Regions from separate parts of the Microbacterium sp. NPDC056234 genome, predicted to be linked through region 3. Evidence: riboswitches for the same ligand, from Rfam matches in the RefSeq annotation. Region 3 holds a riboswitch; each other region holds the start of a gene.

Region 1 (7,916 bases), on a different contig from region 3:
GGCGGGCCTGCCGAGCCGAGCCGGGTACGGCACCTGCTCACCGAGGGACGCCTGCGCGGCCTCGGGCAGGCCCGCCAGCATCGGCGTCTCCATGATCCCGGGGGCGATCGTGCAGACTCGGATGCCGTGGCGGGCGAGCTCGCGCGCCACCGGCAGGGTCATGGCGTGCACGCCACCCTTGGATGCCGAGTACGCCGGCTGTCCGATCTGTCCGTCGAACGCCGCGACGCTCGCGGTGTTGACGATGACGCCGCGGTCGCCGGACGACGTCGGGTCGGTGCGAGCGATGACGGCCGCAGCCTGCGACAGCACGTTGTAGGTGCCGATGAGGTTGATCCGGACGATCCGCTCGAAGTCCTCCAGCGAACCCGGCGCGCCCTCGCGGTCGAGCACCTTGGCCGGTGGGGCGATGCCGGCGCAGTTCACGACGACGCGCAGCGGAGCCTCGGTGTTCGCGACGGCGACGGCCGCTGCGGCATCCTGGGGGCTGGTCACATCGCCGGGCGCGAACGCACCGCCCAGCTCGGCGGCGAGCGCGGCACCGGCCGAGCCCGGCAGGTCGAGCAGGGTGACGTGGGCGCCGGCGGCGGCGAGCGCGCGCGCCGTGGCGAGGCCGAGTCCCGAAGCGCCACCCGTGATGAGGGCGCCCGATCCCTGGATCTGCATGCTGTTCTCCTTCGAACGATCGTGCAACTCAGTTCCAGCTTACGCGGTTCCGAGTCCCACGCTGGCGGGAGGCGTCCCGGCGGGTGTTGGTTGGAGCCATGGAACTGCGTCGCAAGCGAGCCTACGACACCGCCAACCCGTCGGACGGATTCCGCGTACTGGTCGATCGGCTGTGGCCGCGGGGCCTCTCCAAGGACCGAGCGGCGATCGATCTCTGGGCCAAGGACGCTGCGCCCAGCCCGGAGCTGCGAAAGGCCTGGCACGCCGCGGATGCGGACGAGTGGGATGCCTACGCCGACCAGTATCGGGCCGAACTCGCGCACGACACGGCGCCGGCCCTCGCCGATCTCGCGGACCGGCTGCGCCCGCACCCGACCGTGACGCTGGTGTATGCGGCTCACGACCCGCTCCGCAATCACGCGATCGTGCTCGAGGAGGCGTTGCGCGATCTGTTGTGAGACGCCCCTCGTTCACAACTCCTCAGATCCAGCGGTGAGCGCGCGGGCGAGCCATCTCGGCCCCGCGGCAGCTCGCTGTGCGAGCATCGATGAGGAGTTGTGAACGCCGAAAGGACTCGCCATGACCATCCCCGCCTCGTCGATCCCCGTGCCCGAGCGCGTCCGTGAACTCGCGGACGGCGCCGCCCTCACCCCGGTCTGGGAGAACAACCTCGGCGGACTCACGTTCCGCACCGACGACGATCGCTACATCAAGTGGGGCCCGCTCGACGCCGAGGCGAACATGCGCGACGAGGCGGAGCGGATGCGCTGGGCCCGGCGCTGGACCCCGGTGCCCGCCGTGCTGGAGCAGGGCCAGGATGCCGGTCACGAGTGGCTCGTCACCGCGGCCATCGCGGGGCGCAGCGCGGTCGACCCGCGCTGGATCGCCGAGCCGGCCGCCGCCGTGCGCGCCGTCGGCGAGGGGCTGCGGATGCTGCATGACGCGCTTCCCGTCAAAGAATGCCCGTGGGAATGGAGTGTGCAGAGCCGCTTCGCGAACGCCGAGCGCCGCGGCATCCGGCTCCCGGACGCGCTGCGCGACGCCCCCGAGATCGACCGGCTCGTCGTGTGCCATGGCGATGCCTGCATGCCCAACACGCTGCTCGACGAGGCCGGGCGCCCGATCGCGCACGTCGACCTCGCCGCGCTCGGAACCGGCGATCGCTGGGCCGACATCGCCGTCGCATCCATGAGCACCGAGTGGAACGTGGGCCCAGGCTGGGACGATGACCTGATCGCGGCGTACGGCATCGACCCCGACCGCGAACGCCTGGCCTACTACCGCGACCTGTGGAACGCCGGCTGACTCAACTCCATACGAACCGGAACGTGCCGACGGCGACCGCCGCGGCGATGGCCACCGCCATGATCGCGAGCCCACCGGCCAGGGCCACGGCATCCCGGCCGTGGAGCCGCGACGGCCGGGCCCATGTCCGTTCGATGCCGGAACCGAAGCCGCGCGCCTCCATCGCCATGGCGAGCTTGGTGCCGCGCCGCACGGCGAACACGAGCAGCACGAACGCCATCGAGAAGAACCGGCGCACCGCTCCGGTGTCGCCGACGCCCCTGGCCCGGCGGGCCAGGCCCATCGTGCGCCAGTCATCGAGGAAGAGTCCCAGCATCCGCGTTCCGGCCAGGATGCCCAGCACGAACCGGCTCGGCAGCTTCGCGACCTGCGCGAGAGCGTCGGCGAGCTCGGTCGGATCCGTGCGCCCGAACAGCAGGATCGTCGGCAGCCCTAGGGCGACCACGCGCAGGCTCACGGCGATCGCGAGCGAAATCGAGTCGTCGCTGATGGTGACGAACCCGAAGCTCCAGTGGATGCGGCCTGCCGGTTCGGCATAGAGCAGCATGCTGAGGCCGGCGATCGGCGCGAAGATGACGATCGGCAGCAGTCGCTTCAGGACCGTTCCGAGCGTCAGCCCGGTCAGCGGCAGGCACAGCAGCTGCAACGCGATGGCGACGAGCGCGCTGGTCACGTCGATCGACGCGAACAGCGGGATCGACAGCACGAGCGCGAGCACGACCTTGGTCACCGGGTTCACGCCGTCGAGCCAGGTCGCTCGTTCGACCTCGACGACGGTCATGCGCTCACCCGGCTCTCGAGCGCGATGCGGTGTCCGCCGAGATGGCGGATCACGCCCTCGTCGTGCGTCACGGCGACGATCGAACGACCGCGCGCGATCTCCTCCTGCAGCAGGGCGACGAGCGAGATCCAGCCGCGGCGGTCCTGCCCGAAGGTCGGCTCGTCGAGCACGATCACCTCGGGGGATGCCGCGAGCACCGTCGCCACCGACAGCCGGCGCTTCTGCCCGCCGGACAGCGTGAAGGGATTGGCGAGCGCGAGGGGAGCAAGACCCAGGCGGTCCAGAAGGGCGTCGACCACGGCATCCGTCCTGGCCCGATCCCAGCCGAGCGCCTTCGGCCCCACCGCCAGCTCGTCGCGCAGCGTCTGGGTGAGGAACTGATGCTCCGGCTCCTGGAAGACCGTCCCGATGCGAGTCAGCAGTTCGCGCGACGCCCACCGGAACGGACGGCGGCCCGAGCGTGCGGCCAGATCCGCCGCGGCGACCACCTCGCCGGAATGCTCCGGGAGAAGGCCGGCCAGCGTGAGCGCCAGCGTGGACTTGCCCGCACCGTTCGCTCCCGAGATGACGGTCGCGCTGCCCCGCGGGATCTGCACGTCGAGCCCGGCCTGGACGATCGTGCGCGGTCCGCGCGCGATCGACAGCTCGGAGGCGGAGAGCACCGCAGGCCCCGTGGCGGCGTCGAGTTCCGGCAACGCGATCGACGCATCCGGGACCCACACCCCCGCCTCGGCGAGCGCTGCGCCGTGCTCGGCGAAGACCCGTGACGGCGATCCGTCGGCCAGCAGACCGCCGTCGGCGGCGAGCACGATGACGCGGGTCATGAGATCCACCCACACCGGAGTGCGGTGCTCGACGACGACGAGCGTCGCGCCCGTCGCGTCGACGGCGCGCTCGACGCTCGCGCGCACTTCGCCGACACCGGCCGGATCCAGGTTCGCCGTCGGCTCGTCCAGCAGGAGGAGACCGGGGCGCATCGCCAGAGCGCCGGCCAGCACGAGGCGCTGCTTCTGCCCGCCGGAGAGCGCCTTGGTGGGCCGATCGAGGGCGACGTCGAGTCCGGTCGCCTCGAGCGCTTCGGCCACCCGGCCGGGGATCTCGGATGCCGGGACGCCGAGGTTCTCGCAGCCGAACGCGACGTCGTCGCCGACCTTGGACAGCACGATCCCGGCATCCGGGTCCTGCAGGACCAGCCCGGTGCGACCGCGTGCGGATTCGGGAGCCGCGCCGTCGAGCCGCAGCGAGCCGGTGCGCTCCCCCTCGTCGGCGTCGCCGAGCACGCCGGCAAGACCCGCGAGCAGCGTGGACTTACCGGCGCCGGATGCCCCCAGCAGCAGCACTCGCTCGCCCGGTTCGATCGTGAACGAGACGTCGCTGACGGCCGCACGCTTGCGTCCCGCGTAACGCCACCCCCACCCTTCGGCGTGGACGCGGACGGGGGCGGCGGCGCTCATGCTCAGACCTCGCGGACGAGCTCTCGCCCGGCCGCGAAGCGGTTCAGGGCCCCCGTGACGGCGAGCGCGCGCACGAGCAGCCATCCGACCACGCCGGCGAGGATCGCCCCGGAGATCACGATCGTGGTGAGGTAGATCGCGTTGAACTCGAGCGACTTCAGGATGTTGGGCGAGCTGCCGTAGAAGAGCTCGAAGACCCAGGCGGCCGCCGCGGCGCCGACACCGGCGAGCATCGCGACGACGATCCCGAACCGACGGTAGAAGAACAGCGCGAAGATGAGCTCGGCGCCCAGCCCCTGCACGATGCCCGAGAGCACCGTCGAGACGCCCCACACATTGCCGATCAGCATCGAGACGATCGCGGCGACGACCTCGACGACGAAGGCGGCACCCGGCTTGCGGATCACGAGTCCGCCGATCACGCCTCCGATCAGCCAGATGCCGACGGCGATGCCGCCCAGGCCGGGGGTCAGCGCGTCGGCGGCCCCGAACCATGCCCCGCCGATGATGTTCCAGCCCCAGAACAACAGGCCGATCGCGACGCCGAGCACAGCGGCGACGACGATGTCGACGACGCGCCAGCGCCACGGAGTGGCGGAAGCGGGTGCACCGGTGGCGGCGGCATTCGTCGCTTCGTTGGAAGCGGATGCGGACGTGGACGTACTCATCTGATCTCCTCCCTGCGCCGGCATGATCCGGATCAGGTTCGACGGTCGAAGCGCGGATCGCTTCCTCTCAGCCCGGCTCGCCGGACTCCCGTGGGTTGTGGGGTCGATCTTACTCCCTGGCCAATACGGCGTTGTCACATATGGATTCGGTACCGTATTCGAGTGACCCTCGATGAGCAGACCGACGAGAGCGGTGCCCTGACGCGCCGCGAGCTCCGTCGACGCACGGGGGCGATCCCGGTGGCCACGGATTCGGATGCCGACGGAACCGTCGACACCACAGCAGTCGATTCCGACGATCTCGATACGCCTACCACGCCCGTGGCCGTCGTGCCTGCGGCGGTCGCCACCGGCACGGTCGCAGAAGAGCGGGTCGCGGCACCGGTTGTCGCGAAGCGTATGGATGCCGATGCCGGCGCAGAATCGGCCGAGTCGGGCTCTTCCGGCTCAGCAGCCGAGGGCGCTGTCGCGGCGAGCGCGTCCGAGGCAGGTGAGCCCGAGACGACCGATGCGGACGCCGAGCTCGCGGCGCTGCTCGCGGCGCAGGCCGAACCCGTGCGTCCGGCAGCCGCATGGGCCGACGAGAACTCTCCGGCGACCGCCCTGCTCTGGGTGAATCCGATCGACGTCGAGGCCGCCACCCAGGCGGCCCCTCTCGAGGCACCGACGGCGACCGCGGACGAGCCCGACCTGCTGGTGGGCGCTCCGCGCCGGGGATTCCTGCAACCCGGCATCCTCGTTCCTCTCGGTACCCTCGCAGCCCTCGGTGTCGCCTACGCCGCCACCACGCTGCTGTGGCCCCTTCACGAACTGCCGCCGACGATCGAGGCCGTCGCGGTCACACCGGCCGGTGCGACCGCAGCCGACATCGCCTGGCCGGCCGTCGGCAGCGCCGGCGTCGGCGTCGAGGGCGTCAGTACAGCGGCTTCGACCACCGAGACGGCCCCGATCGCCAGCGTGACGAAGGTCGTCTCCGCGATGCTCGTGCTCGACGCGATGCCGTTGCAGCCCGGCGAGCAGGGTCCGGAGTTCGACTTCGACTACAGCGACACCGTGGAGTACTGGTCGTACCGCAGCGACGACCAGTCGGCGCTCGATGTCCCCGTCGGCGGAACGCTCACGGAGTACCAGATGCTTCAGGGCATCCTGCTCGGGTCCGCGAACAACTACATCGACCGCCTGTCCGACGAGATCTGGGGGTCCGACCGCGAGTTCGCAGCCGCGGCCGAGCAGTGGCTCGCCGCACGCGGTCTGAACGACATCACCGTCGTGACGCCGTCCGGACGCAACGACCGCAACGTCGCCTCGCCGGCATCGCTGACCGCCCTGGCCTCCATCGCCATGTCGAACCCTGTCTTCGCCGAGATCGTCGGCACGTCGACGGTCGAGCTGCCCGGGGCGGGCCTCGTCACCAACTCGAACGGCCTGCTCGGCGAGCCGGGGATCGTCGGGATCAAGACCGGCTCGCTGGACGACGACTACAACCTGCTCAGCGCCAAGGACGTCACAGTCGGCGACACGGATGTCCGCATCTACGCCGCAGTACTCGGCCAGGAGAGCGACGAGGAACGTCTCGCAGCCAGCCGCGCACTGTACGAGCAGGTCGAAGCGCAACTGCAGGCCCAGGGGCCCGCTGTCACCGCCGAGACCGTGGTCGGCGAGGTCAGCACGCCGTGGGGCGCGACCGCCGACATCGTCACCGATGCCGACGCGAACGTCGTGCTCTGGAACACGACCGCGCCGACGGCCGAGGTGTCCTTCGATCTCGGCGACAACCGGGATGCCGATGCCGACGTCGGCTCGATGACCGTCGCCGGGCCGGTGAACACCGTCGAGATTCCCGTCGTGCTCTCCGAAGAGCTCTCCGGTCCGAGCGCCTGGTGGCGCCTGACGCATCCGTTCGAGCTGCTCGGCATCACGGACTGACGGGAACGCACGTCGCCGAGGTGGCGCACAGCGCCGCGAGAGCGCGCGAGGTGCGACCACGCGCGACGCGTCCCGCCCGCTACACACGCACCGTGGCCACCTCCACTGGCCGTCGTGGCGCATATCGCCGCCTCGACGCGCGGGAGGCGGACATACGAGACCCCTGCCTGAACACTGCATGACCGGGGTGTCGCGAATGGTCGCGTGAGCGCGCGAGACGGCCGCACGCGATACGTGCCGTCCCCCGGGAGCGACGAAGGGCCGCCACCCGAGCGGGTGACGGCCCTTCGTGCGCGTCAGGTCAGGCCTTGTCGTCGGACTCCGGTTCGCCTGCCGCGACGGAGACCCCGGCATCCTCCGCCTCCTCGTCCGCTTCACCGGTGACGACCACGGGAGTCGACGTGGTGAGCGCCTCTTCGGCATCGATGTCGGTCGCCGCCTGCTCGAACTGCGACTGGTACAGCCGCCAGTACGCGCCCTGAGCGGCGATGAGCTCGTCGTGCGTGCCCTTTTCGACGATGTCGCCGTGCTCCATCACGAGGATGAGGTCGGCATCGCGGATCGTCGACAGCCGGTGCGCGATCACGAACGAGGTGCGCCCCTGGCGCAGCGCCGCCATGGCGTGCTGCAGCAACAGCTCGGTACGGGTGTCGACCGCACTCGTCGCCTCATCGAGGATGAGGATCGACGGCTGCGAGACGAACGCGCGGGCGATCGTGATGAGCTGTCGCTCGCCGGCCGACACGTTCGACGCGTCCTCGTCGAGGACCGTCTCGTATCCGTCGGGAAGCGCGTGGACGAAGCGGTCGACGTAGGTCGCCTTCGCCGCAGCGAGCACCTCTTCATCGGTCGCCGTCGCTCGGCCGTACCGGATGTTCTCCAGGATCGACCCGGCGAACAGCCATGGATCCTGCAGCACCATTCCGGTGCGCGAGCGCAGGTCGGAGCGCGTGAGCTCGGCGATGTCCTGACCGTCGAGCAGGATGCGCCCGCCGCTCAGCTCGTAGAAGCGCATGATCAGGTTGACCAGCGTCGTCTTGCCGGCGCCCGTCGGACCGACGATCGCGACCGTCTGACCGGGCTCCACACGGAACGACAGGTCGTTGATCAGCGGAC
Region 2 (7,916 bases), on a different contig from region 3:
TGTATGTCCGTCATGAGGAGTACGCGCTGTTCTCGTGGACGTAGTCGTGCGTGAGGTCGTTGGTGAGGATCGTCGCCTCGGCGTCGCCGACCTTGAGGTCGATGAGCACGTCCGTCGCGCGCGGCGCGAGGTCGACGTCCTCACGTGGCCGGTCGGGGCCGCCTTCCGTGCACACGCGCACGCCGTTCATCCACACGTCGACGTCGTACGGGTCGAACTGCGCGCTCGTCGTGCCGATCGCCGCGAGCACGCGGCCCCAATTCGGGTCATTGCCGAAGATCGCGGCCTTGAAGAGGTTGTTGCGCGCCACCGAGCGTCCGACGTCGACGGCGTCCTGCTCGCTGACCGCGTTGGTCACGCGGATCGTGATGTCGTGGCTCGCGCCCTCGGCGTCGCCCTGCAGCTTGACGGCGAGGTCCTGGCAGAGCTCGCGCAGCGCGGCAGCGAACTCCTCGAGGTCGGGCTTGACTCCGCTCGCGCCGTTGGCGAGGAGCGTGACCTGGTCGTTGGTCGACATGCAGCCGTCCGAATCGAGCCGGTCGAACGTCCTCCCTGTCGCGCTCCGCAGCGCGGTGTCGGCTTCGAGCGCCTCCAGGTCGGCATCCGTGGTGATCACGACCAGCATCGTGGCCAGCCCGGGCGCGAGCATGCCGGCGCCCTTCGCCATGCCGCCGATCGTCCAGCCGTCGCGGGAGACCACAGCGGTCTTCGCGACCGTGTCTGTCGTCATGATCGCGTGGGCCGCTGTATCTCCGCCGTCTGCCGAGAGCTCGGCGATCGCCTGTTCGGTGCCAGCGAGCACCTTGGCGCGGAACTCCTCGTCGCCGGTGCCGATGAGGCCGGTGGAGCACACCAGGACATCCCCCGCCCCGATGTCGAGAAGCTGGGCCGCCTTCTCCGCGGTCTGGTGCGTGGTCTGGAACCCGAACGCGCCGGTGAAGCAGTTCGCCCCGCCGGAGTTGAGGACCACGGCCTCGACGATGCGGTCCTGGATGACCTGCTGCGACCAGATGATCGGGTTGGCCTTGGCACGGTTGCTCGTGAAGACGGCAGCGCCGACCTTGCGCGGGCCGCGGTTGACGACGACGGCGACGTCCGGCTTGCCGGTGGACTTCAGTCCTGCGGCGACTCCGGCCGCCTCGAATCCTGCGGGTGCGGTGACGCTCACGGTGCGACTCCATTCACGGTGAGGGCGCGGGACTCCGGGAGCCCGAGCGCGATGTTCATGGACTGGATGGCGGCACCGGCGGTGCCCTTGACGAGATTGTCGACCGCGGTGACGACGGTCACCCGGTTGGCGGCGCGATCGATGGCGATTCCCATCAGCGCGGTGTTGGCGCCGAGGACATCGGCCGTCCGAGGGAACTGCCCCTCCGGCAGCAGCTGCACGAACGTCTCATCGCCGTACACGCTCTGCCACGCTTCCCGGATCTGCGCGTCGGTGACGCCGTCGACGATCGGAGCCGTCGACGTCGCCAGGATGCCGCGGGACATCGGGACCAGCACAGGCGTGAACGAGATCCGCGGCTCGTCGCCGCCGGCGGCGACGAGCGCCTGCTGGATCTCCGGGATGTGCCGATGGGTACCGCCGACCGCATAGGGGTTCGCGGTGCCGAGGATCTCGCTGCCGAGCAGATTGGTCTTCAGACTCTTGCCTGCGCCCGACGGCCCGACCGCCAGGACCGACACGATGTCGGACGGGTCGATGACGCCGGCGGCGACACCGGGAACGAGGCTGAGACTCACCGTCGACGCGTTGCACCCGGGGGCGGCGATGCGGGTCGCGCCGCGGAGGCCCTCCCGCTGCTTCGCCCCGTCCACGATCAACTCGGGAACGCCGTACGTCCACGCGTCATGGAAGGTCCCGCCGTAGAAGGCGTCCCATGAGGTCTTCGAGGTGAGGCGGTGGTCGGCGCCGGCGTCGATGACGAGAGGGACGTCACCGAGCGCATCCGTGTACTGACCGGACTGCCCGTGCGGCAGCGCGAGGAACACGATGTCATGGTCGGCGAGGATCTCGGGCGTGGTCTCCTGCAGAACCAGGTGGGCGAGCGAGCGCAGGTGCGGCTGGTGCTGGATCAGCGGCTGACCCGCGTTGGAATGCGCGGTGACGGTGCGGATCTCGATGTCGGGATGATCGGCCAGCAAGCGCAGGATCTCGCCGCCCGCATAGCCGGATGCGCCGGAGACGGCGACGGTGTACGTCATGGTTCTACCTTAACGGTCTGGGTGGTCGTCGACGGAGGCGGCGACGCTCACAGCCGTACCCGTGCAGGCAGCAGCGCGAGGGTCGCCTAGAGTCGGCGTCCGCCGCGGCGTCGGCGCACCGGAGCGACGCTCGGAACGAGCGTCAGCGAAGCGGGTGCGACCGAAGGCATGCCGCGACGATAGCGCCCGCGGCGCCACCGGCGCAAATCCGGGCCGTCATCCGCGTCACGGCGAGCGCAGTGCGTCCAGCAGATCGACTTCCTCGGCGCGCATCAGGCCGGCGCGCCGGATGCGGTCGACGCCGCGCTCTCGCTCATCCGCGACGACCTTCGCGATCGTCGCGTCCAACGGTGTCAGGCTTCCTCCCGCGGCGAGGAACGCACGGTTGCTGCGGCGCATGAATCCCGTCATCTCGGCGGGCAGCCAGAGCGGCAGCGAGCGCTCCCCCATCCAGTACGAGACCTCGTGCTGCTCCAGCCAGTCGGCCTCCGCCTCGACGACGTCGCCGGTGTGCCCGGTGCGCGCGCGGACGAGCGCGAGCACGTCGCCGAGCGGATGCGGGTCACCGACGACGTTCACGACCCCACGACCGCGGTCCCGCACGACGAACGCAGCGACGTCGTCCACATCGATCACCTGCGCCCAACGGTCTGCGACCGGCGGGACCAGCACCGACCCGGCTCCGGCCCTGTCGAACGCGGCCGCCCAGTATCCGAATCGATCGCTCGGGTCGCCCTGGCCGATGATCAACCCTGGGCGCACGATGCGGACGCGCTCCCCGAGCGTTCGCACCGCGTTTTCGCCCGCCACCTTCTGGCCGGGGTATTCATCGTCGTCATCGTGTGCCGGGAGGTGCATCGGAGCCGACTCGTCGGCGCCGATGGTCGTCTCGTCGGAGTACACGGACACCGACGAGACGTACGTCCACCGGCGAGCATGCTCGCCGAGGGCCGCCACGGCGTCGTGAACGTGACGTCCGAGGGACGAGATGTCCACGATCTCGTCCCAGTCCCGGCGCAGCGGGTCGTATGCGGAGGCGTCGTTCCTGTCCCCCGGCACGAGCACGGTTCCGTCCGGCACCGGCCGGCCACCGCGTGCGAGGCAGGTGACGCGGGCCCCGGCATCCTGCCATCGCTGCGCGATGCGGCCGGACAGCCAGCCGGTTCCTCCGAGGATCAGCACTTCCGTCATGTGTCCATGTCAGCAGGTCCCACCCTCTGAGCGGAAGAGTCTCCGCTCAGAGCAGAGCAGGCTCCAGAGGAGCCGCGAAGAAGGCGAGCTCCAATGCGCTGGAGCGCTCGAACGCCCGGAACATCCTCGCCCTGGTCTCGTCGTCCGCCGCAGCGGCCGCCTGCGTGACGTACACGATCGCCTGGGCCGTCGCCTCTTCGAAAGCCGGGTCCGCGTAGGTCTCGAGCCAGGAGGCGTACGGATGCCGCGGGTCGCGCGCATATTCGCCGAACTCCCCCGCGTGCAGGCGCCTGCCCAGGTCGGTGTACAGCCAGTAGCACGGCAGGATCGCGGCGATCAGCTCGGCGTAGTCGCCGCCGAACGCGGTCGAGCGCAGATGATCCAAGTAGGCCGTCGTGGTCGGGGACGGCTCGGAACGGAATGTATCGGACGTCACGCCATGCTCCGGCGTCAGCCAGGAGGCATGCAGCTCGAGCTCTCCGACGATCGCCCCATGCGCGCCGTTGGCCCAGAACGCCTGCTCGGCGGACGTGGGAGCCCGCCGGGCCGCTTCGGCGAGAACCCGCGCGTATTCGCGGAGATACAGCGCGTCCTGGCCGAGGTAGAACACGAACGGCTCGCGCCCCAGCGTGCCGTCGGCCAGACCGCGGATGAACGCGAGCTCGTCGATGCCTTCGTGGATGCCGCGGATGCGGTCCCACCAATCGTCGGCGATCTCGGTGGCCGATGGACTGGTTTCGACGCCGCCCCTGGCCCAGAGCCCCGCGAAGTGGCTGATCGGGCCGTGCCCTCGACCGACACGCAGCGCGTCGCCGGCGCGGAGGGACTCTCGCAGCCAGGCACGGGAGGCCACGACCGCCTTCTCTGGAGCATCCCCGCGAGCGAGGCGCGTGGCGATCGCCGCCGACAGCGAGCATCCGGTGCCGTGCGTGTTCGCCGTCGCGATGCGCGTGCCGGCGAACTCGCGCCGCGTGTGCTGCGCGGCATCCACGAGGGCGTCCGGTGCGTCGTCTCCGGAGAGATGCCCGCCCTTGACCAGCACAGCGGCGCCGATCCGCGTCGACAACTCGTCCGCAGCGGCGAGCGCATCGATCCAGCCGACGATCGGACGTTCCGCCAGTACCGAGAGCTCCGCGAGGTTGGGGGTCACGATGTCCGCCCTCGTCAGCAGTGCGCGCAGGGCACCTTCGGCGTCGGCATCGAGCAGGCGATCACCGCTCGTGGCGACCATGACGGGGTCCACGACGACGATCGGCGGACGCTCGGTGTCGAGCCAATCGGTCACGGCACGGATCACCTCGGCGTTCGCCAGCATCCCGATCTTCACCGCGTCGATGACGATGTCGTCAGACAGTGCGTCGAGCTGATCCTGCAGGAACGCGGCCGGTGGTACGTGCACGGTCCGCACACCCCGAGTGTTCTGCGCGGTCAGCGCGGTGATGACCGCCATGCCGTATCCGCCGTTGGCGGCGATGGACTTCAGATCCGCCTGGATGCCCGCGCCGCCGGACGGGTCACTGCCCGCGATGCTGAGCACGCGGGGTGTCGATCGGGCGCGCCACCGCCTCAGGAACTCGGCGGCGGCCGCACGCGGGTCGTCGACGGCGCACAACGCGGACACGACAGCCACGCCGGCGGCCCCGGCGGCCCTGAGGTCGGCGGCGTCCTCGAGGCCGACGCCGCCGATCGCCACGCACGGCAGGGGGCTGGCCGCGGCGAACATGCGGAAGCCGTCGATACCGAGCGCCGGCGGATGATCCGGCTTCGTGCTGGTCGGTCGGATGACACCGACGCCCAGATAGTCCACCGTTCCGGCGGGGAGGGCGAGCACGGCGTCGAGATGGGCCGGGCTGTTCGCGGTCAGGCCGATCAGCGCATCGGGGCCGAGCAGCGCGCGGGCGCGGAGCACTGACTCGTCGCCCTGTCCGAGGTGCACGCCGTCCACACGCGCGCCCTGCGCCCGCGCGGCGAGAGCCGCGTCGAGACGGTCGTTGACGACGAGCAGTGCGCGCCCGTCGATCACGCGCGACAGTTCGAGGAGCTGAGCGGTGATCTCGGCATCCGTCGCCGCCTTGTCGCGGAGTTGGACGATGCGCACACCGCCGTCCACGGCCTGCGCGACCGTCTCGACGACGCCCCGAGCGCCGCACAACGCCGCGTCAGTGACGAGGTAGAGCGAGAGGTCCGCGATCATCGGGTCGCCTCCTCGATGCGCGCAGCGGCCGCGACGTCGCCGGGACGGACGGCCGCCAGAGCGTCGAGCAGCGCCACGGCGAAGCTGCCGGGGCCCGCGGAGGCGGACGCCGCGCGCTCCGCCGCGATCGTGTAGACGAGAGCAGCCGCGGCGATCGCCGTGAGCGCGTCCGTTCCTGTGGCGCGCGCGGTGCCGAGGAATGCGGCCATCACTGCGCCTAGCGCGCACCCGCCTCCGGTCACCCTGGTCAGCAGCGCATCGCCGTTCGCGATGCGGATCACGCGCCGGCCGTCGGTGATCAGATCCACCGGCCCGGAGACGGCGACGACGCTGCCATGGCGCTGCGCGAGTGCGAACGCCGCATCTGCTGCGGCATCCGTCGTATCGGTGGTGTCGACGCCGCGACCGCCGGCGCTGGCACCTGCCAGCGCCAGGATCTCGGAAGGGTTCCCGCGGATCGCGGTCGGTCGCAGCGCAAGGAGGTCGTGCGCGAGGGCGGTGCGCACCGGCAGCGCCCCGATCGCGACCGGGTCGAGCACCCACGGCGTCCCGGCCGCCGCGGCACCGGCCACCGCCTCACGGCTGGCAGCGCGTTGCTCGGGTCTCGGAGTGCCGAGGTTGATGAGCACGCCCGATGCGATGGTCGCGAACATCTCGGACTCGCCCACGATGTCGACCATCGCGGGCGACGCACCGAGGGCGAGCAGGACGTTGGCGGTGAAGCCGGTGACCACCGCGTTCGTGATGCAGTGTGTCAGCGGGGGCGCTGCGCGCAGCTGCGCCAACAGGGTCGCGGCCTCGGAGGCGAGGTCGGTATCGGAAACTGGACGCAGAAGATCGCTCATCGCGACATCCCTTCGCTAGTACGAACTAGATCAGGTTCGACGGGTCTGTTCTCAGCCGCGGTCGCGGCACCCCGTGTCACTGCCTCGCAGTCTAGTGCGCGCGATCGATCACGCGTTCGCCCACGGCATCGGCCGGTCGGGCGCGCGCGTGGCGTCATCGGGCAGATGCGGCAGCTGCTCGCCGCCGGCGCGGATGCACAGCCAGCGCAGCTCGCTGTCGCTGTCCGGCCGCGCACGCCATGTCCGCCACACGCCCTGCCCGACGCGGATGACCGTGCCGGCCTCGACCTCGACGACGTCGTCGTCCAGGCCCATCTGCCCGCGACCGGAGAGGAACACGTACAGCTCCTCGACGCGGGAATGGGTGTGCCAGTACCCGGCCTCCTCGCCTGGTTGCAGCGCGTTCGCGGTCATGCCGACGTACTGCATCGTCAGTTCGTGGTCGACGACGCGGCGTCCGTCACGGGAGCGCGAAGGAGCGAACCCGCCGAAATGCTCGCGCCATGCGTCCGGCGCCCCGATGCTGATCACTTCGTAGTCGCTCATGCGTTGGTCTCTCCGCTCTGATGGGTATCCGTGTGTCCGGTGGCGATGCGGCGCGTCCAGCCTTCACCGGCGCGCTCGTAGACGAGCCGCAGGTGCCGTCGATCGACAGACCCCTGCCAGAACTCGACGCGATCAGGGACCAGGCGCCACAGCAGCCAGTCCCCCGGCCGGATGCCGTCGCGCGCCGCGGGCGAGCGCGCGACGAGATCGGCGGCGCTCTCGTCGGCATCCGCTGGGATGACAGAGCCGCGCACGCGGACGGCGCGCGTCACCGGCTGCCACCAGAAGTTCAATGCCGCCACCGGTCGTTCGAACAGCTGCTCGCTCTTGCGCGACACCCGATGCCCGGCGAAGGCCCAGCCGCGACGGTCGACGTCCTTGAGGATCAGCGTCCGCGCATCGGCGAAGCCGTCCCGATCGACGGTCGCGAGCGTCATGGCATGCGGCTCGGCGACACCTGCCTCGGACGCGGCCGAGATCCACTCGAGGAAGAGCTGTTCGGGTGTATCCGGTGCATCGGAGGGGTCGAACGCGGGCGGTATGCCCGTGAGCGACGGGAGCGATCGCAGCCAGTCCGTCGCAGAACGCGTCATGCGACCATCCTGGCCCAGGCGCCTCTCAACCACGCGCCGACTCGGCGAGCACCGCCACGCGCGTCGCCGCCTCGGCAAGGCGATCGGCGAACGCCCGATCGGACTCGGCTCGTGCGGCCAGTGCATCGATGCTCCGCCCCGCGGTCTCCGGCGTCGAACCTGCGATCGTCAGCACCATGTCGGCGCCGGCATCGACCGCCATGATCGCGTTCGCCACCGGGTCGGCGTACGCCGGATCCCCTGAGGAGAGCAGCATCCCGAGATCGTCCGTGACGGCGACACCTTCGAATCCGAGTTCGTCGCGAAGGAGGGCGTACCACTGCGGTGACAGCGTCGCCG
Region 3 (7,916 bases):
TCGCTGATCTGACGCTGGAGCGCGATCTTGGCGAGGCTGTCGAACTTGTCGGCATCCGGGGTGTTGCCCGCGGTGCGCAGCTCGTCGGCCTTGCGGCTCGCAGCGAGCGCCTTGTTGCCCCAGTCCTTCGCGGCCTGGACGTCTTCCTCGTGGTCGCGCTCGAGCAGACGCAGGTTGCCGATGGTCTCGGCGATCGCCGCCTCGGCGTCCGCGATGCTGTTCGTGTAGTCGCGCACGAGCTGGTCGATCATCTTCTGCGGGTCCTCGGCGGAGTCGAGAAGCGAGTTGATGTTCGCGCGGACGAGGGTCGAGATTCGCCCGAAGATGGACTGCTTTACCATGGGTGATTCCTTTCGGTTGGTCGTTGACGTCGTTCAGGTCTGCGGATGCCGGGTCAGAAGCGACCGCCTCGGGATCGTCCGCCACGCGAGCCGCCGCGCGAACTCCCGCGCGAGCCGCCGCCGAAGCTCGACGGCCGGTGGCCGCGGCTGCTGCTGCCTCCGCTGGAGCGCCAGCTGCTGCCGCCGCTCCAGGAGCCGCCTCCGCCTCCTCCGCCGCCGCCCGCGAACAGGCCTCCGAGGATGCCTCCGAGAATGTCGCCGCCGATGCCGCTGTCGCGGCTGTAATTTCCGCCGTACCCGGTGCCGTAGCCCGTGTCGAAGGGGTTGCCCGGCGCCCAGGACTGCACTTCGCTCTCGGCGGTGGCGATCGCTTCGGAGGCGAGATTGTAGGCGCGGGTCGCGCGCTCGATGGCGAAGGCCGGATCGGTGGCCTGCGCCGCGACCGCCTCACGATACGCGGCGTCGGCCTCGGCGAGGCGTGTGCGAGCGGTCGCGCCGATCGCACCCCGGCGGGTCATGATGTAATCGCTCGCGGCCGAGATCTGCGCCTGCGCCTGCATCAGCCGCTGCTGCAGCGTCCGTGCGGCGCGCTGAGCCTGCTCGGCGGCATCGCGCATCTGCGCCAGCGCCGCGTCGATCTGCGTGTTCGCATCGGCCAGGGTGTCGACGATGCGCTGCGGGTCGCGGCCGGTCCTGCTCAGCGCTGCGTTCGCCTCATCGACGCGGGTGCGCGTACCGGCGATGAGCGGGGCGATCACCCCCGTCGCATCCGGCGCCTGTGCGGCGGCGGCCAGGTCGGCTTCTAGGTCGGCGATCAGCGCCTTCGCCTGGTCCTCGATCGCGGCGAGACTCGTGCCGAGCGTCGTCACAGCGGCGGCGAGCTGTTCGGCCTGCACGACGGCCTGCTCCGCGGTGCGGATGGAGAAGGCGGCTTCGCCTCGCCGGCTGTCGGCGATGAGGGTCGTCGCCTCGGAGATCTCGGTGTCGGCGAGAGCCAGTCGCTCTGCGGCCTGAACGGGGTTCTCGGAGACGGTGCGGAGAGCGGCGGCATCGTAGGTCGCGGCCAGCTCCGCCACGGCGCCGGGCAGCGCCGAGACGACGGACTGCGCTTCGTTGCGACGCACCTGCACGCGCTGCAGGGCGGCAGGCGCCTCGGCCTCGACCTTGCGCAGCTCCTCGAACGTCTCGATGTTGTCATCGAGCAGTTCGTCGGCTGCTGCGCACAGCTGGATGATCTGGATGTGCCAAGCGCGGCGCTGCTCGGCGGAGTCCTCGTTCTCATCGTCGAGCTGCTGCTTGAGCGCGAACGCCTCGGCGATCCTGGTCTTCGCCTGGTCCACCACCTGGGTGAACTGCGCAGTCGACTCCTCCCCGAACTGGGCAACCGCGAAGCCCAGCTCTTCCCGACTCGACGTGATCGCGTCGTCGGCTTCGACCAGTGCGCGGCCGGCCTGACGTTCCAGATCGGTGTCGCTCATGCCCGAGAACGGATCGTTCGGATCTGGAATGGCCGGTTGCGCGCCGCGGGACTTCTTCTTCGCGCGGGCGACCAGCCAGATGATCAGCGCGACCACAGCGGCGGCGATCAGAACGAACAGCAGGATCCATCCGGCGTTCGACGGTCCGGGGAAGGCGTCGGCGGCCGAGATGATCGCTCCGTCCCAGTCGCCGTCGCCCAGACGATCCTCGACCGCCTGGGAGACGCTGTCCAGCTGGCTCTCGCTCAGCGGCCCCTCGCCGTCGGCGGAGAGCGCGTACTGGCGGGAGTCGACCGCGATCGCGAGCAGATACTGATCCGCGCCCAGTCCGTTGTCGATCGCCGTCTGATCCGCCCATTCGACGCTGTCGGACGGATTCGTGAACTCATCGACGATCACGACGTAGAGGTCGCCGGCGGCCGCTTCGCTCAGCGTGTCCAGCCGGGCGTTCGCCGCGTTGAGTTCTGAGGAGCTGAGGGCGCCGGCTGCGTCGGTGACGAATCCGGCATCCAGCGTCACGGGCGGCGTCGCCACGGCGCTCGACGCGAGGAAGCCGGAGGCGAGCACCGCCACGATCATCCCCAGGATGATCGTCATCCGTGACCGCATTCTGCTCCCTCCGGTGGGACCCTGGGCCCCCGCTGAGCACGAGTCTATTCACTGACGTGAACCGAGGGTACCGACTGTACGGAAACAGTCTGTGTCGTCGCAGGGAAGCTGTTCGCCCACACATACGCTGGAAGGCATGGACGACAGGTACGGTGCCGATGTGCTCGCCAAGGGGTGGCGCGAGCGTGCGGCGAAGCAGATCCCTCAGGTTCCGGCGGAGGCGGACCTCGTCGTGGAGGTCGCCGACGACGGGTTCTGCGGCGCGGTGACGAAAGTGCAGTCCGGCACGGTCGAATTGGAGGATTGGAAGGGCCGCAAGCGGCTGTTCCCCCTCGGGGGCGGGTTCCTCATCGACGGCCAGCCCGTCAGACTCGTCCCGCTTGCGCCGAAGGAGAGGGGGCCTCGGCGGACGGCATCCGGATCCTTCGTCGCAGCGGACCAGCGCGCCCGTGTGGCGCTGCCGAGCCGCATCCTCGTCGAAGGCCGCCACGATGCCGAGCTCGTCGAGAAGGTGTGGGGAGCCGACCTGCGCGTCGAGGGCGTCGTCGTCGAATACCTGCAGGGCGTCGACCTGCTGGACGATCTGCTCGCGGCCGAGCCACCCAGTGCGAAGCGCCGTTACGGTGTGCTCGTCGACCATCTCGTCCCCGGATCCAAGGAGTCGCGCATCGCGAATGCCGTGGCCCGAGGACCCCACGGCGCGCACGTCCGCATCGTCGGCCACCCGTATGTCGACGTGTGGCAGTGCGTGAAGCCGGAGTCGCTGGGCATCCCGCGCTGGCCGGAGATCCCGCGCGGTATCGAGTGGAAGGTCGGCATCTGCAAGGCGTTCGGGTGGCCGCACGAGGACCAGGCGGACATCGCTCGTGCCTGGCAGGCCATTCTGAGCAAGGTCACGACCTACCGCGACCTCGAGCCGACACTCCTCGGCCGGGTCGAGGAGCTGATCGACTTCGTCACCGCGCCGTGAGGCGCGGCGCGGGCCCCGGTTACCCTTGACATATGCCAGAGCCCCGCACTTTCCGCGATGAACCCGTCTCCTTCGTCCGTCGCAGCGGACGCATGTCGGAGGCGCAGGAGCGGGCGTTCGAGGAGCTCGCCGGGCACTATCTGCTCGAGGTGCCGCGAGATGTCGCTTCGACGAGTGTTCACCCGGACGCGCGGCTCGATGTGGCAGCCGAGTACGCCCGCGACGCGGCACTGATCGTCGAGATCGGATCGGGTCAGGGCCACGCGATCGTCTCGGCCGCGGCATCCCGTCCCGGCGACGACTTCCTCGCGGTCGAGGTGTTCCGTGCAGGGCTCGCCCGCACCATGCTGGATGCCGACAAGGCAGGCGTCCGCAACCTGCGCCTGGTCGAGGCGAACGCGCCGGAGGTGCTGGCGACCTACCTTCCGGAGGGCAGCGCGTCGGAGGTCTGGGTGTTCTTCTCCGACCCGTGGCACAAGAAGCGGCACACGAAGCGCCGGCTGATCCGCGATGGATTCGGCGCGACGGCGGCCAGGGCCCTCGCCGATGACGGTGTGCTGCGTCTGGCCACCGACTGGGAGGACTACGCGCGGCAGATGCGCGAGGTCCTCGATGCCGAACCGCTGTTCGAGCGCGCCTTCGAGGGGGAGTGGGCGGATCGCTTCGAGGGTCGTGTCATGACCGCCTTCGAGCGCAAGGGCATCACCAAGGGACGCGAGATCCGCGATCTCACGTATCGGCGCAGGCCGCGCGCGTGAGCGCTGCCGGCGTCGCGTTTCGGTGGGCGATCGCGCCTGCCGCGCTGGTATGCCTGGCGGCTCCGGCTTTCTTCGTCGTGCAGTGGGCCTGGCTCGGCTGGGTGCTGCTGGCCGCCGGTGTCGGGGCGGCGTGGGCGATCGAACGACGTGCCGTGACGGCATCCGCGCCCTCGCTCGCACGCGATCTGTCGCTCATCGCGATCGGGATGCTGATCGTCAGCGTCATCCCCCTCGCGGCGGAGCTCGACAACCTCGCCATGCTGCGCTTCACGCTGGCACTGGGCGGCGCCGTCCTCGTGCCGTACGTCATCTCGCGGTACGTCTACCGCGACCGCGCGATCTCGTTCCCGTGGCGCACGGGCAAGCGCTGGGGACGCCTGCAGTGGGGCTGGCTCATCGCCGTCCTGGCGCTGGGCTGGCTGATCCTGCCGTTCTACTTCATCACCAGCGGCGTCTACCAGAACTGGCCGGTCGTCGACACGCCGGAGCTCATCGTCCGCCTGTTCGTCGGCGTCGGCGCCGTGGGCATCTGGGACGAGCTGTTCTTCATCTGCACCGTATTCGCTCTGCTGCGCCGCCACTTCCCGGATGCTGTGGCGAACATGCTGCAGGCCGTGGTGTTCGTATCGTTCCTGTGGGAGCTGGGCTATCGCGAGTGGGGCCCGCTGCTGACGATCCCGTTCGCCCTGCTGCAGGGGTTCATCTTCCTGCGCACCCACTCGCTGGCGTATGTGGTCACCGTGCATCTGCTCTTCGACGCCGTCGTGTTCGCCGTGCTCGTGCATGCCCACAATCCGGGATCGCTGCCCATCTTCCTCGTATAGATAAGCTCGTCTGCAGTGACACGGGGTGCCGCCTGCGCGGCTGAGATCACACCCGTCGAACCTGATCTAGCTCGTACTAGCGAAGGGATGTCGCGATGCACACGCACGCACTCACCGAACCCGTCCATCCGTCCGCGCAGCTGCGCACCGAGCGCGGAGGGCTCGCCCTGGCCGCCGCGGCGACCGGCACAGCCTTCGAGTGGTACGACTTCTTCCTCTACGGCACGGCGGCCGCTCTGGTGTTCCCCGCAGTGTTCTTCCCTGCGCAGGAGCCGATGATCGGCATTCTGCTGTCGTTCGCCACGTTCGCGACGGGTTTCATCGCCCGCCCGGTCGGCGGACTGCTGGCGGGATCGCTGGGCGATCGCTTCGGACGGCGCCCGGTGCTCACGGCGACGCTGTTGATGATGGGACTCGCCACCGCATGCATCGGCGTATTGCCCGGGTACGCGCAGATCGGTGTGTTCGCCCCGTTGGCACTTGTCGCCCTGCGATTCGTGCAGGGCTTGGCGGCCGGCGGGGAGTGGCCGGGCGCCGTGCTGATCGCGCTGGAGCATTCGTCGCGTCACCGCGGGCTGCGCGGCGGGATCGTCGCTGCGTCGCTGTACTGCGGTCTCATCCTCGGCAATCTCGCCTTCGTCGTGGTCGTCGCGCTGCTGGATGAGCAGGCGCTGCTCGCCTGGGGGTGGCGGGTGCCGTTCCTGGCGAGCGTCGTGCTCGTCGCGGTCGGCCTGGTACTGCGGCATCGGGTGGGGGAATCCCCGGAGTTCCTCGCCCGAGACGCGAAAGAGCAGCCGCGGCGTCCGCTGCGCGAATCTCTCGGCGCTCCCCGGAACGTGATCGCCGCCGTGCTCGTGCGGACCGGTCAGAACGCCTGTTTCTACACCATCACGGTGTTCTGTCTCGGGTACGCGACGGCGATGCTGGGGTTCTCGGCGCACGCAGCGCTGACCGCACTGCTGATCGCAGCAGCGCTCGCCGCCGTGATGTGCCCCGTCTGGGGTGCGCTGGGGGAGCGGCTCGGCATGGCGCGGCTCACCGCATGGAGCCTCGGCGGCCTCGGCGCGCTGGCCGTGCCGCTGTTCCTCGTCCTGGACAGCGGGAACGCTGTGGCCATCGTCGGGGTCGTGGCCGTGACGATCGGCATCGTGAACGCGGCGGCCGACGGTGTGCAGCCGCTGTGGTTCTCCGGCCTCTTCCCGCCGCGTCGCCGCTACACGGGGATCTCGGTCGGCCGCGAGATCGCGGGTGTCATCGGCGGTGGTCTGACGCCACTCGCGGCCACAGCCCTGGTCGCGTCGACAGGGCATTGGTGGCCGGTGGCCGCGATCATGATGCTCGCCGCCGCACTCGGCGTCGTCGGCGCAGCGATCGCCCGTCCGATCGATGAGCCGATTGCGGGCTCGGGGCACACGGAACGGGCGAAAGACGACAGAATCAGAGCATGATCATCGCAGGCCTCATCCTCGCGGCGGCCGCGGCCGCATTCCACGTCTTCATCTTCGCGCTCGAGTCACTGCGGTGGATGGAGCCGGCGACTCGAAAGGTGTTCGGGGTGGCCAGCGAGGCGGATGCCCGGACGATGAAGCCGTTGGCGTTCAATCAGGGCTTCTACAATCTGTTCCTGGCGTTGACGGCCTTCCTCGGCGTCGGGCTGTACATCGTCGGGTCGACGGTCGTCGGACTCACCCTGGTGTTCGCCGGCACAGGGATGATGCTGGCAGCCGCGCTCGTGCTGATCCTGTCCGATCGGTCCAAGGCGCGCGCCGCGACGATGCAGGGTGCACTGCCGCTGCTCGCGATCGTCGCGACGGCGATCGGCGTCGGGATCGCCTGAGCACCGTCAGCGCGCGGCCTGCTGCAGGTCGTCGAACAGCGCCATGACGGCGGGGCCCATCTCCATCTGGGTCAGTACGATCCGGAAGGATCCGTCCTGGTCGATGAAGAAGTCCGTGCCCAACCCGCCGGACCAGCCGTAGCGTCCGGCGTGCTCGCCCGCAGTGACGACGGCGACGCCGAAGCCCCATCCGAGACCGTCCCAGAACCCGGGGAAGAAACTGTCCGGCGTCTTGAGCGCCTCGGGCACCTGATCCGTGCGCAGCAGAGCGAGCAGCGCCGGGTCGACGAAGCGTTCGCCGTCGACGGTTCCGCCTGAGGCGAGCATCCGTGCGAACGCCGCATAGTCACGGGCGGTCGAGACGAGTTCGGCATGACTGACGTCGAACGGGGCGGGGCCGACGTAGAAACCACCGGCGCGCGGTTCGATCTCGAAGAGCACTCCCTGCGCGTCGCGTCCGTGCGCAGCGGGCAGCCGGTCGGCCTTGTGCGGTGGCACGGTGGACGACGTGTCCACCATTCCGAGCGGTTCGAACAGGTCGGTGGTCAGGTGCTCGTCGAGCGGTCCGCCCGTCAGCCGAGACAGCAGGATGCCGAGGAGACCGAACGAGTGGTGATAGCGCCACCCGTTGCCCGGCTGGAACGCCAGCGGGAGTTCGGCGAGTGCATTCAGCCAGTCCTGGGCTCCCAACTCGACCGCGTCCTGGGACGCCTCGGTCCGGTTGGCGATCATGGCGTCCTTGAGCGGTGACGGCATCGCGAGCATGCCGTAGCCGGACGTGTTGGTCAGCAGATGGCGCACGGTGATCGGGCGGTTCGCCGGTTCGGTGTCCGTGAGGGGCGAGGTCGGTGTCCGGAGCACGCGCCGATCCGCCAACTCGGGAAGCCACCGCTCGATCGGGTCGTCCAGGTTCAGGTGGCCGTTCTGGACAAGGCGCAGGGTGGCGACCGCAGTGATCGCTTTGGTCATCGACTGGATGCGGACGATCGCGTCGTCGGCGAGGTCGCCGGCTGTGGTGATGTCCAGTCGTCCGTCTGCGGTGCCGTCCGCCACGATGATTCCCGGCGCGGTGCCGCGAGCGATATGGTCGTCCAGCAGG

What was found. A riboswitch is a leader RNA that binds a small molecule or an ion and turns the genes downstream of it on or off. The one in region 3 is predicted to bind thiamine pyrophosphate.
Region 1: another riboswitch for thiamine pyrophosphate. It lies ahead of ACFCYE_RS03710 (ECF transporter S component); the one in region 3 lies ahead of ACFCYE_RS06270 (MFS transporter).
Region 2: another riboswitch for thiamine pyrophosphate. It lies ahead of thiM (hydroxyethylthiazole kinase); the one in region 3 lies ahead of ACFCYE_RS06270 (MFS transporter).

What each region holds. Positions count from the first base shown of each region.
Region 1 is NZ_JBHJTE010000001.1:745,225-753,140, reverse strand. Features, by position in the region: gene ACFCYE_RS03735 (SDR family NAD(P)-dependent oxidoreductase) at 1-666, opposite strand, end outside; gene ACFCYE_RS03730 (DUF488 domain-containing protein) at 765-1,124, shown strand; gene ACFCYE_RS03725 (phosphotransferase) at 1,246-1,971, shown strand; gene ACFCYE_RS03720 (energy-coupling factor transporter transmembrane component T family protein) at 1,973-2,752, opposite strand; gene ACFCYE_RS03715 (ABC transporter ATP-binding protein) at 2,749-4,206, opposite strand; gene ACFCYE_RS03710 (ECF transporter S component) at 4,209-4,874, opposite strand; TPP riboswitch at 4,867-4,976, opposite strand; gene ACFCYE_RS03705 (D-alanyl-D-alanine carboxypeptidase) at 5,037-6,800, shown strand; gene ACFCYE_RS03700 (ABC transporter ATP-binding protein) at 7,102-7,916, opposite strand, start outside.
Region 2 is NZ_JBHJTE010000004.1:366,481-374,396, reverse strand. Features, by position in the region: gene argB (acetylglutamate kinase) at 1-14, opposite strand, end outside; gene argJ (bifunctional glutamate N-acetyltransferase/amino-acid acetyltransferase ArgJ) at 11-1,168, opposite strand; gene argC (N-acetyl-gamma-glutamyl-phosphate reductase) at 1,165-2,208, opposite strand; gene ACFCYE_RS13710 (NAD-dependent epimerase/dehydratase family protein) at 2,434-3,399, opposite strand; gene ACFCYE_RS13705 (bifunctional hydroxymethylpyrimidine kinase/phosphomethylpyrimidine kinase) at 3,446-5,593, opposite strand; gene thiM (hydroxyethylthiazole kinase) at 5,590-6,438, opposite strand; TPP riboswitch at 6,429-6,522, opposite strand; gene ACFCYE_RS13695 (cupin domain-containing protein) at 6,547-6,984, opposite strand; gene ACFCYE_RS13690 (pyridoxal 5'-phosphate synthase) at 6,981-7,577, opposite strand; gene ACFCYE_RS13685 (glycoside hydrolase family 3 N-terminal domain-containing protein) at 7,603-7,916, opposite strand, start outside.
Region 3 is NZ_JBHJTE010000002.1:94,502-102,417, forward strand. Features, by position in the region: gene ACFCYE_RS06245 (PspA/IM30 family protein) at 1-341, opposite strand, end outside; gene ACFCYE_RS06250 (TPM domain-containing protein) at 395-2,416, opposite strand; gene ACFCYE_RS06255 (DUF3097 domain-containing protein) at 2,565-3,398, shown strand; gene trmB (tRNA (guanosine(46)-N7)-methyltransferase TrmB) at 3,431-4,156, shown strand; gene ACFCYE_RS06265 (type II CAAX prenyl endopeptidase Rce1 family protein) at 4,153-4,980, shown strand; TPP riboswitch at 4,992-5,085, shown strand; gene ACFCYE_RS06270 (MFS transporter) at 5,076-6,428, shown strand; gene ACFCYE_RS06275 (DUF1304 domain-containing protein) at 6,425-6,817, shown strand; gene ACFCYE_RS06280 (serine hydrolase domain-containing protein) at 6,824-7,916, opposite strand, start outside.